One region of the Bacillus sp. MT94 genome, then DNA from elsewhere that is predicted to be linked to it. Evidence: riboswitches for the same ligand, from Rfam matches in the RefSeq annotation. Region 1 holds a riboswitch; the other holds the start of a gene.
The links. A riboswitch is a leader RNA that binds a small molecule or an ion and turns the genes downstream of it on or off. The one in region 1 is predicted to bind thiamine pyrophosphate.
Positions count from the first base shown of each region.

Region 2: another riboswitch for thiamine pyrophosphate. It lies ahead of AC1Q51_RS24010 (MTH1187 family thiamine-binding protein); the one in region 1 lies ahead of tenA (thiaminase II).

Region 1 covers NZ_JBXAEZ010000003.1:653,834-658,826, reverse strand. The annotation lists gene AC1Q51_RS15115 (DUF3965 domain-containing protein) at 1-60, shown strand, start outside; gene AC1Q51_RS15110 (hypothetical protein) at 301-639, opposite strand; gene AC1Q51_RS15105 (SH3 domain-containing protein) at 645-1,799, opposite strand; TPP riboswitch at 2,069-2,180, shown strand; TPP riboswitch at 2,241-2,344, shown strand; gene tenA (thiaminase II) at 2,430-3,125, shown strand; gene AC1Q51_RS15095 (ABC transporter ATP-binding protein) at 3,094-3,843, shown strand; gene AC1Q51_RS15090 (ABC transporter permease) at 3,843-4,595, shown strand; gene AC1Q51_RS15085 (ABC transporter substrate-binding protein) at 4,592-4,993, shown strand, end outside.
Region 2 covers NZ_JBXAEZ010000008.1:92,219-97,211, reverse strand. The annotation lists gene AC1Q51_RS24015 (non-ribosomal peptide synthetase family protein) at 1-858, shown strand, start outside; TPP riboswitch at 911-1,012, shown strand; gene AC1Q51_RS24010 (MTH1187 family thiamine-binding protein) at 1,114-1,434, shown strand; gene AC1Q51_RS24005 (ABC transporter permease) at 1,406-2,179, shown strand; gene AC1Q51_RS24000 (ABC transporter substrate-binding protein) at 2,176-3,174, shown strand; gene AC1Q51_RS23995 (ABC transporter ATP-binding protein) at 3,171-3,920, shown strand; gene AC1Q51_RS23990 (ABC-F family ATP-binding cassette domain-containing protein) at 4,316-4,993, shown strand, end outside.

The DNA of each region.
Region 1 (4,993 bases):
ATGAGCTTAGAGAAAAAATATAATCTGAGCTTTATTTATGAAAAATATGCTTGTGGATAAACAATATTTTCGATATGAAAAATTAATATAAATTAAAAAGGATCTCCAGTTTATGTGAGATCCTTTTTTGTTAGTAAAACAAGGAGAAAGTGATTAAAACAAGAAACAACATTCCATATAGAAGAAGTTGTGCAGTATAACTTCCTTGTATACCAAAAAAAGTATTGGCTTTCTTATACAAATGCAATATGTATTTTATTGGAGTATCTTTGAAAGATTGGTACACAGTGTCTCCTCTTTCTAAGCTTCTTGTTCTTGTTTTTGTTTTTGGTTATAAGGGACATTAATATATCTAGCTACAAATAATAAAACAGCCATAAAGAATACTGGAAATACAGTAGATAAATAAAAGCCATTACTAATTATATTTGTTATGAGAGCACTCAAAAGAAATATAGCGTTATAAATATGGGCAATTTTTTGTTTTAGTTGCACTTGAAATGATTCCATCATAATTTCTAATGCAACAAAAGCAATAATAATAGATAAAAATACAATGTTTGTATTGTAAATGATTAAACAACAGATTAAACCTAAAAAGGCTGCGTATTCAATTATAAGAGGTATATTGCGTGGCATACAATTTACCTAACTAAATATGGCAGTGGATTTACTGCATTTGTTTTTTCAAAATTCCATTCTCCATTATGTAATTCAAAATGAAGATGTTGCCCGTATGAATGACCTGTGTTGCCCATATGACCTACTAATTGTCCAGCTTGTACTTGATCACCAGTTTGTACAGTGCGATCCTTCATATGAGCATAAACAGTTGTATATAATTTCCCATTGATTTGATGCGCAATGAACACAACATTGCCATAGCTAGCTGAATAATAAGATTTCACAACTTTACCTGCAGCAGCAGCTTGGATAGAGACGTTCCCTGGAGCAGCAATATCTATACCATAATGCATTTGTTCCCAGCGTATATCAAAGGTTGAGCTAATTCTTCCTTGAGCAGGGAATTTGAAAGCAGCTGGAATAGATGAAGGCTGATCTGTTTTAGCCTGTGGTTGATTTTGTACTACATAGTGTTTTGCTACATATCCGTATCCTGTGCCAAAACGAATTTTATACCAAGTTCCTACAGTTTCTACTACTTGTACTTGTGTACCGTTTTGTAATGAACCGAGTAGAGCGCTACTTGTACTAGTGTTGCTACGTACATTCAGATTAGGTGTTGCAACAGTATATTTTGTATTATTTTGAACGGTGATTCCTTTTACTAAGGGTTGTGAACCATTAGAGATGAATGCTTTTTGTACGTAACCCGTTTGGCCATTATGTGATATTTTATACCATTCGCCTTGATCTTCTTGAACGGTAATAAACTTGCCATTTGGTAATACATCTAAAATGGAAGATTCTAAATTAGGTTCAGAGCGAACGTTTAATGCATTAGCATTGACGATGTATTGATCATTAGATTGAAGTTTGTTTTTTAGTAAAATAGCATCTTTTTGTACATAACCTACTTTATTATGAACAGATACTTTATACCAACCATTAGTTGTTTCAAGGATGTTCACTTTTGTATTAAAGCGAATTGTATCAATTGATGTGCTTTTTACGTTATCTTCTGTATGTAATGCTACTTGATCGACTTTGACATACCCAGTTTTAACATTAGATAATTGTTCAGCGTTTGCTTTTTGTACATTTGTTTCACCCATAGAAGGAAGTAAAGAAGCAATCGCTACAGTAGTTGCTGTTAAAGCCGTAGCTTTCATATTCATGGAATAGAGACCTCCTCTAGTTGTATAGTTGTAATTTTATTATAGTATAAAGATATAATATAGTGGGTGTATTCACATAAATGTAATATGAAATCAATATAAAAATAAATTTTTTGAGGATAATGATTCCTTTTTATACAATTAATTTGGGTTTTATTTTCTAAAATAGAATGTATGTATTGTATAACTTCAATATTTTGTTGATAATTAAGAAAATTAAAACAGTTGATGATGTCTTATTAGGGTGTTATACTGACAGTGATAATTTTATAGTTTGCTAGGAGAGCTGGTGTTGCCAGCTGAGAGTAGGCCGTAAGCCTTTGATCCTTTTTATTACCTGATCTAGATTATGCTAGCGTAGGGAAGCAATTCGGACACTAACAATGAGTCCCCGTTTCTTTGCGTATAGAAACGGGGCTTTTTTATTTAAAAATTTCATATTGAAACCACTAGGGGTGCTTGATTTGCTGAGAGAGGAATAATCCTTAACCCTTATAACACCTGATCTAGGTAATACTAGCGAAGGGAAGTGGAACATCGAATAAATGTATAATTTTATTTGCTGTAACCACTTCTTATATATAGAAGTGGTTTTTTATTTAGATACATATATTGAAAGGGGATAGAGAAATGAAATTTTGCGATAGATTATTAGAAACTGTGCAACCGGTTTGGGAGATGAGTCATAATCATCCGTTTGTAGTGGGTATGGGAGATGGCACGTTAGAAAAAGATAAATTCCAGTATTATATTATTCAAGATTATTTATATCTGCTAGATTATGCAAAGTTATATGCGATTGGTGTTGTAAAAGCAACGAATCCACAAGTAATGGGAAAGTTCGCTGAACAAATTGATGGGATATTAAATGGCGAAATGACAATCCATAAACAATATGCAAAAAGACTTGGAATTTCTATAGAGGATATAGAGTCTGCGAAACCATCTGCTAAAAATTTAGCTTATACAAATTACATGATGTCTGTATCTCAAAATGGCACACTTGCAGAATTAATAGCAGCGCTTCTTCCATGTATGTGGAGCTACTGGGAAATTGGAAAGCGTTTAAATGATATTCCTGGAGCAAGAGATCATGAGTTTTTTGGTGAGTGGATTCAAGGATATAGTTCGGAAGAATACGGTAATCTTTGTATTTGGTTAATAGATTTATTAAATGAAATGGCAGTTGGAAAGTCTGAGAAAGAACTAGATAGATTAGAGGAGATTTTCTTATATTCCAGTCGATTTGAATATTTATTCTGGGATATGTCCTATCGTAAGGAGATGTGGGGATTTGAGGAGCAAGAACATACTACAGTTTCATAATGTTTCTTTTCATTACGATGAGAAACCAATCATCCATGAATTAAATGCTTCTATACATGAGAAAGAGTTTGTCAGTATTATCGGACCGAGTGGATGTGGGAAAAGTACTTTATTTCGCCTTATTACAGGCCTAGATAAGGTAAGTATTGGAAAGATAGAACTGACAGAAACAAAGCACCATCCTGTAGGATATATGCCGCAAAAAGATATGCTTTTGCCGTGGAGAACAATTATTGAGAATGCTGCTCTGCCGCTAGAGTGCCAAGGTGTACAGAAGAAAGAAGCCCAAGTAAAGGCAAAGGAACTGTTATATAAATTTGGTTTACAAGGATATGAGACAAAACATCCGAAAGATTTATCTGGTGGTATGAGGCAACGCGTATCTTTTATCCGAACTTTGTTAACGGGCGGGGAGATATTGTTATTAGATGAACCGTTTAGCGCGTTAGATGCTTTAACGAAGGCCTCTTTGCAAGAATGGCTGTTTGAACAATGGCAAGAGTGGGAAAAAACAATTTTATTCATTACTCATGATGTTGAAGAAGCGTTATTTCTTTCGAACCGAGTTTTAGTAGTGGAACAGCAGCCGATAACGACTTTGACTGAGCGGATTGTACCACTTGATCATAACAGAACACGAAAAGATTTATATAAACCGGAAGTATTAGCGCTGAAAGATGAGCTTCTTAGTATGTTACAAAGGCAGGTACTTGTGTGATGAACCGATTGAAAGAATTAGTTCCTGCTATTACACTTTCTAGTATTTTACTAGCTGTGTGGGAAATAGGAGCAAGAATTGTAGATGAGATGTACATTTTACCGTCACCGTCTGCGATTGTAATGAAGATATGGAAACTAAAAGACATATTATTTACGGTTCATTTACCTGCAACGTTATACGTCGTTTTAATAGGTGTTGTTATTTCTATCGTATTAGGTGTAGGGCTAGCGATGTTAATGAATGCGAGTACATGGATGGAAAGAGCATTTTATCCATTATTAGTTGCTTCACAAACGATTCCGATTACTGCGCTTGCTCCGCTATTTGTTTTATGGTTTGGATACACAATTTGGAGTAAGGTTGTTGTCACAGTTTTAATTACGTTTTTCCCGATTGCGGTCAATACGTATGATGGACTGCGTAGTACAAAAAAAGAATGGGAGGAGCTCTTAGTTACATATGGAGCAACGAAAAGAGATATTTTTCTTAAATTAAAGTTGCCGTCTGCTCTTCCTTATTTTTTCTCAGCTTTAAAAATTGCAGTTCCGCTTAGTGTTATCGGAGCAGCAATTGGAGAATGGCTCGGTGCACAAGCTGGACTTGGATATTTCAGTAAGAGAATGATGACGCAGTTAGATGGAGCTGGCGTATTTGCACCCATTGTATTGTTATCATTATTAGCTATTTTCTTCGTCGTACTTATTTCCATATTAGAAAAGAAATTCATTAGTTGGAGGAAGCATTCATGAAATTTTTAAAGCGCATCTTTGTGTTTACATTATTAATTGCAATGATTACAGGATGTTCGAGTAATTCAGCATCAGAAAAAAGTAAAAAAGAGAAAGAAATAACAGTCATGTTAGATTGGTATCCAAATGCGGTACATAGCTTTATTTATGCAGCAATTGAAAAAGGATACTTTAAAGAAGAAGGTGTAAAGGTAAATATTAAATTCCCTTCTAATCCGACTGATCCATTAACATTGGCAGCAGCAGGGAAGGTGACAGTTGGCTTGTATTATCAGCCAGATGTTGTTATGGCAAGAGCAAATGAGCAAATTCCAGTGAAATCAATTGGGGCTGTCGTACGTTCACCATTAAATCATGTCGTATCGCTGAAATCAGCGGGTATTCAATCACCGAAAGAT
Region 2 (4,993 bases), on a different contig from region 1:
TTTATGTTCATCAGTTCTAAGATGGATACGATAATTCATTGCGGTGCAGATGTAAGACATTTTGGAGATGTAAAACAATTTGAAAATATAAATGTCCAAGGAACTAGCCGTATGCTAGCATTAGCGGAGAAAGGTGCTACATTCCATTTTATTTCTACAATTGGTATCCCGTTAGAATTAGCGGTAGATCAATGGGATACATACATGAAAACTGGTGATTTTAATTACAGTGTAGACTTAGAGAATGTATATTCAAATAGTAAACTACAAGCGGAAAACATTGTTCGTGAAGCAATGAAAAATGGTTTGCGCGGAAATATTTATCGTGCAGGTAATTTAGCATGTCATTCAGAAACAGGTTCGTTCCAACAAAATATTGAAGGAAACGCATTTTATCGTCTTATTAAAACAATGCTATTAATTGGGAAAGCACCAAATGTGAAGTGGAAAGTTGATTTCACACCAATTGATTTTGCTAGTAAATCAATTGTATCGTATTTAAAAGATTCGCAAATTGTAGGAGAGACGTTACATATTTGTCATCCACATCAAATTGAGTTTGAACAATTTATACAGTTAATTGGAGAGTGTGGATACAATCTTGAAATGGTTCCACTTTCAGAATATGTAAATACCGGACTTGAATTAGCGAAGGAAAATGAAGTAATAGCAGAGTTAATTGCTTCTCAAGTTGCAGGAGATGGAGCGCAGCAATCTGAAATTGTAATGGGTACGCGTAGAACGAATGAATGGATTAAGAAAAAAGAATTGATAGTACCAGCAATCAATAAAGAATTTATACAGCAGTTATTAGCTCATGGTGAAAAAGTTGGATATTTTCCAAAAATAATGAAATGATTATGCATGCTTTTGTTTGTTCAATAAAATAAATCATGCTACAATGAAAACGAATTAAGGACCGGGGAGCCAATTGGCTGAGAGGATGTAAGTAAACATCGACCCTCAACCTGATCTGGATAATGCCAGCGTAGGGAGTTACTTAAAGTGATGTAGCATATGTTATTCTATAATAACTTGCATACAAGGCTTTCCTACGCAGTAGGAAAGCCTTTTCTTATTTTTGAAATCTAATTTTATAAGGGGGATTTTATTATGTCACAACAAGTTACAATGTCATTTTCAGTAGTACCACAAGCGAAAACGAAAGATGTATATTCTGTTGTCGATAAAGCAATTGAAGTTGTGCAACAATCGGGAGTTCGTTATGAAGTAGGGGCAATGGAAACAACTTTGGAAGGAGAATTAGATGTACTTCTTGATGTCGTTAAACGTGCGCAACAAGCTTGCGTCGATGCTGGAGCAGAAGAAGTGATTACTTCTATTAAAATCCATTATCGTCCAAGCACTGGTGTAACGATAGATGAAAAGGTTTGGAAGTACCGTGATGAATATGCAAAACCAGAAGCAATCTAAACTTATTACAACTATTTGGCTTATCCTTCTCATTGCGATATGGGAAGGATCTGTTTCATTATTTAAAATCGAACCGTGGATTTTACCAAAGCCTTCTGCCATTGTTCAAGAATTAATTGGGATGAAAGATTTACTATTACCAAATACGATGCAAACACTGCAGGAAGTTATAATTGGACTATTCTTTGCAATTTTATTGGGGACGAGCATCGCAATTATTATGGACGTTATACCGTTATTTCGTATTTTAATAAATCCATTGCTCGTTATTTCGCAAACAATTCCAATTGTTGTACTTGCACCGCTATTTATTATTTGGTTTGGATATGGGATGTTGCCGAAAGTAATGGTCGTAATACTCGTTTGTTTCTTCCCAATTGCGCTTAGTATTTTAGAAGGTTTTCAAACAGTAGATAAAAACATGTTGAAGCTTTTACAAACAATGAAGGCGACAAAATGGCAAGTTTACCAGAAAGTAAAATTTCCAGCAGTGCTTCCATACTTTTTCTCCGGTTTAAAAATTGCAGTTACATATAGCGTAATGGGGGCAATTATCGGAGAATGGCTCGGTGCAAGTGAAGGATTAGGCGTTATGCTTACGAGGGCTACAAAATCCTTTTTGACTGCCCGAGTATTTGGTGTTGCAGCAATCATCGTTATAGTGACATTATGCCTGTATTTTATCGTAGAGTTTATGGCAAGAATAACAGCACCATGGATATATAGAAAGGACGGCAGAAAATGAAAAAAGGTTTGAAAGTTATGTTAGCTGCCTTAGTAGCGGTAGGTGTGGCTGGATGTAATCCGGCGAAGAAAGAAGAAAGTGCAAGTAAAGATCAAAAAGTAAAAGTAGTATTAGATTGGTTTCCAAATACGAATCATACTGGCTTGTATGTAGCGCAAACGAAAGATTATTACAAAAAGCAAGGATTAGATGTAGAAATTATTCAACCAGGTGACAATGTAACAGCAGAGCAAATGATAGCATCAGGAAAAGCAGACTTCGCAATAAGCGCACAAGAAAATGTAACATTAGCTCGTGTGGAAGGAATTCCTGTTGTATCTGTAGGAGCGATTATTCAGCATAACACTTCAGCGTTTGCATCGCTTAAGAAAGATAATATGACGTCACCGAAAGATTTTGAAGGTAAACGTTATGGCGGCTGGGGAGGACCAGCGGAAGAAGCGACATTAAAGACGATTATGGATAAGCATCAAGCTGATTTTAATAAAGTTGAAAAAATCATCTTAGGACAAACAGATTTCTTTAAATCAATCGGCCGTGATGCAGATTTCGAATGGATTTATTACGGTTGGGATGGTATTGAAGCGAAGCGCCAAGGAAAAGAGTTAAATACGATTATGGTGAAAGACTTAGATCCAGCGCTTGATTTCTATAGTCCTGTTATTATTACGAGTGAAAAACATACGAAGCAAGATAAAGACTTTGTGAAAAAGTTTATGAGTGCAACAACAGAAGGTTATAATTTTGCAATTAAGGAACCGAAAGAAGCTGCTGATATTCTAATTAAAGCTGTTCCAGATGTAAATAAAGATTTAGTTCAAGAAAGCCAGAAATGGTTAAGTACGAAGTATCAAGATGATGCGAAAGCATGGGGAGTACAGAAGGAAGAAATTTGGACGAATTACATGAATTTCTTATATGACAACAAAGTTATTAAAAAGAAAATCGATGTAAAAGATGCTTTTACAAATGAATTCCTTCCAAGTGAAAAATGAGCGGATTACAAATAAAAAATATAGTGAAATCTTTCGACGGAAAGAATGTATTAGAGAATATTAGTGCCTCTATACAAGAGGGAGAGTTTGTTTCTTTTGTAGGACCGAGTGGTTGCGGGAAAAGCACATTATTAAACATGATTGCAAATGTTGAAAAACCAACAAGCGGGAACGTAATGTATAAAGATAAGCAAGTACAAGAGCAAGATGTTGTTAGTTATATGCCACAACAAGATTTATTACTACCGTGGCGATCAGCTTTGCAAAATATCGTTCTTCCGTTAGAAATTGAAGGAAAGCCGAAAAAACAAAGGCTGACAGAAGGAATGGAAGCATTAAAGCAGTTCGAACTAGATGAATATGCAGACCATTATCCAGATGAATTGTCTGGTGGTATGCGTCAAAGAATTAGTTTTCTGCGCACATATTTATGTGAAAAGCCAATTATGCTGCTTGATGAGCCTTTTGGAAAGTTAGATGCATTTACAAAAATGGAAGTACATAGCTGGCTTTTAAACTCTTGGCATCAAGAGAAGCAAACAATCGTTATGGTGACACATGACTTAGATGAGGCAATCTTGCTTTCAGATCGCGTATTTATTTTATCTCAAAGACCAGCGTCAATTGTTGGCGAGGTACAAGTGAAATTACCTAGACCGAGAACGATGGATATGTTAACATCACTCGAATTAAAAAAGGATAAAGAAGAGATTTTAAGTGTGTTAGCTCCTTATATGAAAAAATAGAAAAAGCCTTTTAACAGTTTTTAGTATAATTACTGTTAAGAGGCTTTTTTTAGAATATGAAAAGATGGAGAAGGAACAAAAGGGAAAATAGAGAATAGAATATAACAGAGTAGTTTATACTCTTAATATAACAAATGTTAAAGGAGTGAAAGGATAAAATGACTTTATCAACTGTTCTTCAAATGGTTTTAGCTTGATATGGGAGAAGTCTGCCCATTTTTTAAGATTAAGCTAAATTGAAGACAGCAGGTAAAGAACCTTAATCCTTTTTTACGATAATATGTAATGGGTAAGGTGTATTCACCTTACCCATTTTTATATGCATAATTAAATAAGGCTTCATACTGTTGGTCTCTCTATTTAGCTTATGGACGATAAGTAAAGGAGAGAAAAAAATGAGTATATTAACAGTAGAAAATTTAAGTCATTCGTATGGTGAGAAAACCATCTTATATAATGCGTGCTTTCGATTATTAAAGGGGGAGCATGTTGGGTTAGTAGGGAAAAATGGGATTGGAAAATCAACACTGCTAAGAATTTTAACAGGAGAACTTATACATGATGATGGGAACATTGAATGGTTTCCACATGTGAAGGTTGGATTTTTGCAGCAGCATATAGATTTACCAGAAGGGATAACAATTGAAGGATACTTGCAAAGTGCATTTTCTAACTTGTATGCAATTGAATACGAAATGTTAAAAATTTCAAAAGAGATGACTGAGGCAGTAGAAGTAGAAAAATTGTTAGTAAGGTATGGAGAGTTACAAACTATATTGGAAAACTCTAATTTCTATCAAATTCATACAGAAATTGAAGAAGTAGCAATTGGTTTAGGGCTGTTTGAAATAGGATTGGAAAAGGATGTTTCAAAGTTAAGTGGAGGACAGCGGACAAAGTTATTACTAGGAAAGCTTCTTCTAGAAAAAGCTGATGTTTTATTGCTAGATGAACCAACGAACTATTTAGATACAGCACATATAGAATGGTTACAATCGTACTTGAAGTTGTATGAAAAAGCTTATATTATCATTTCGCATGACGAAGTGTTTTTGAACAATATTACGAATGTC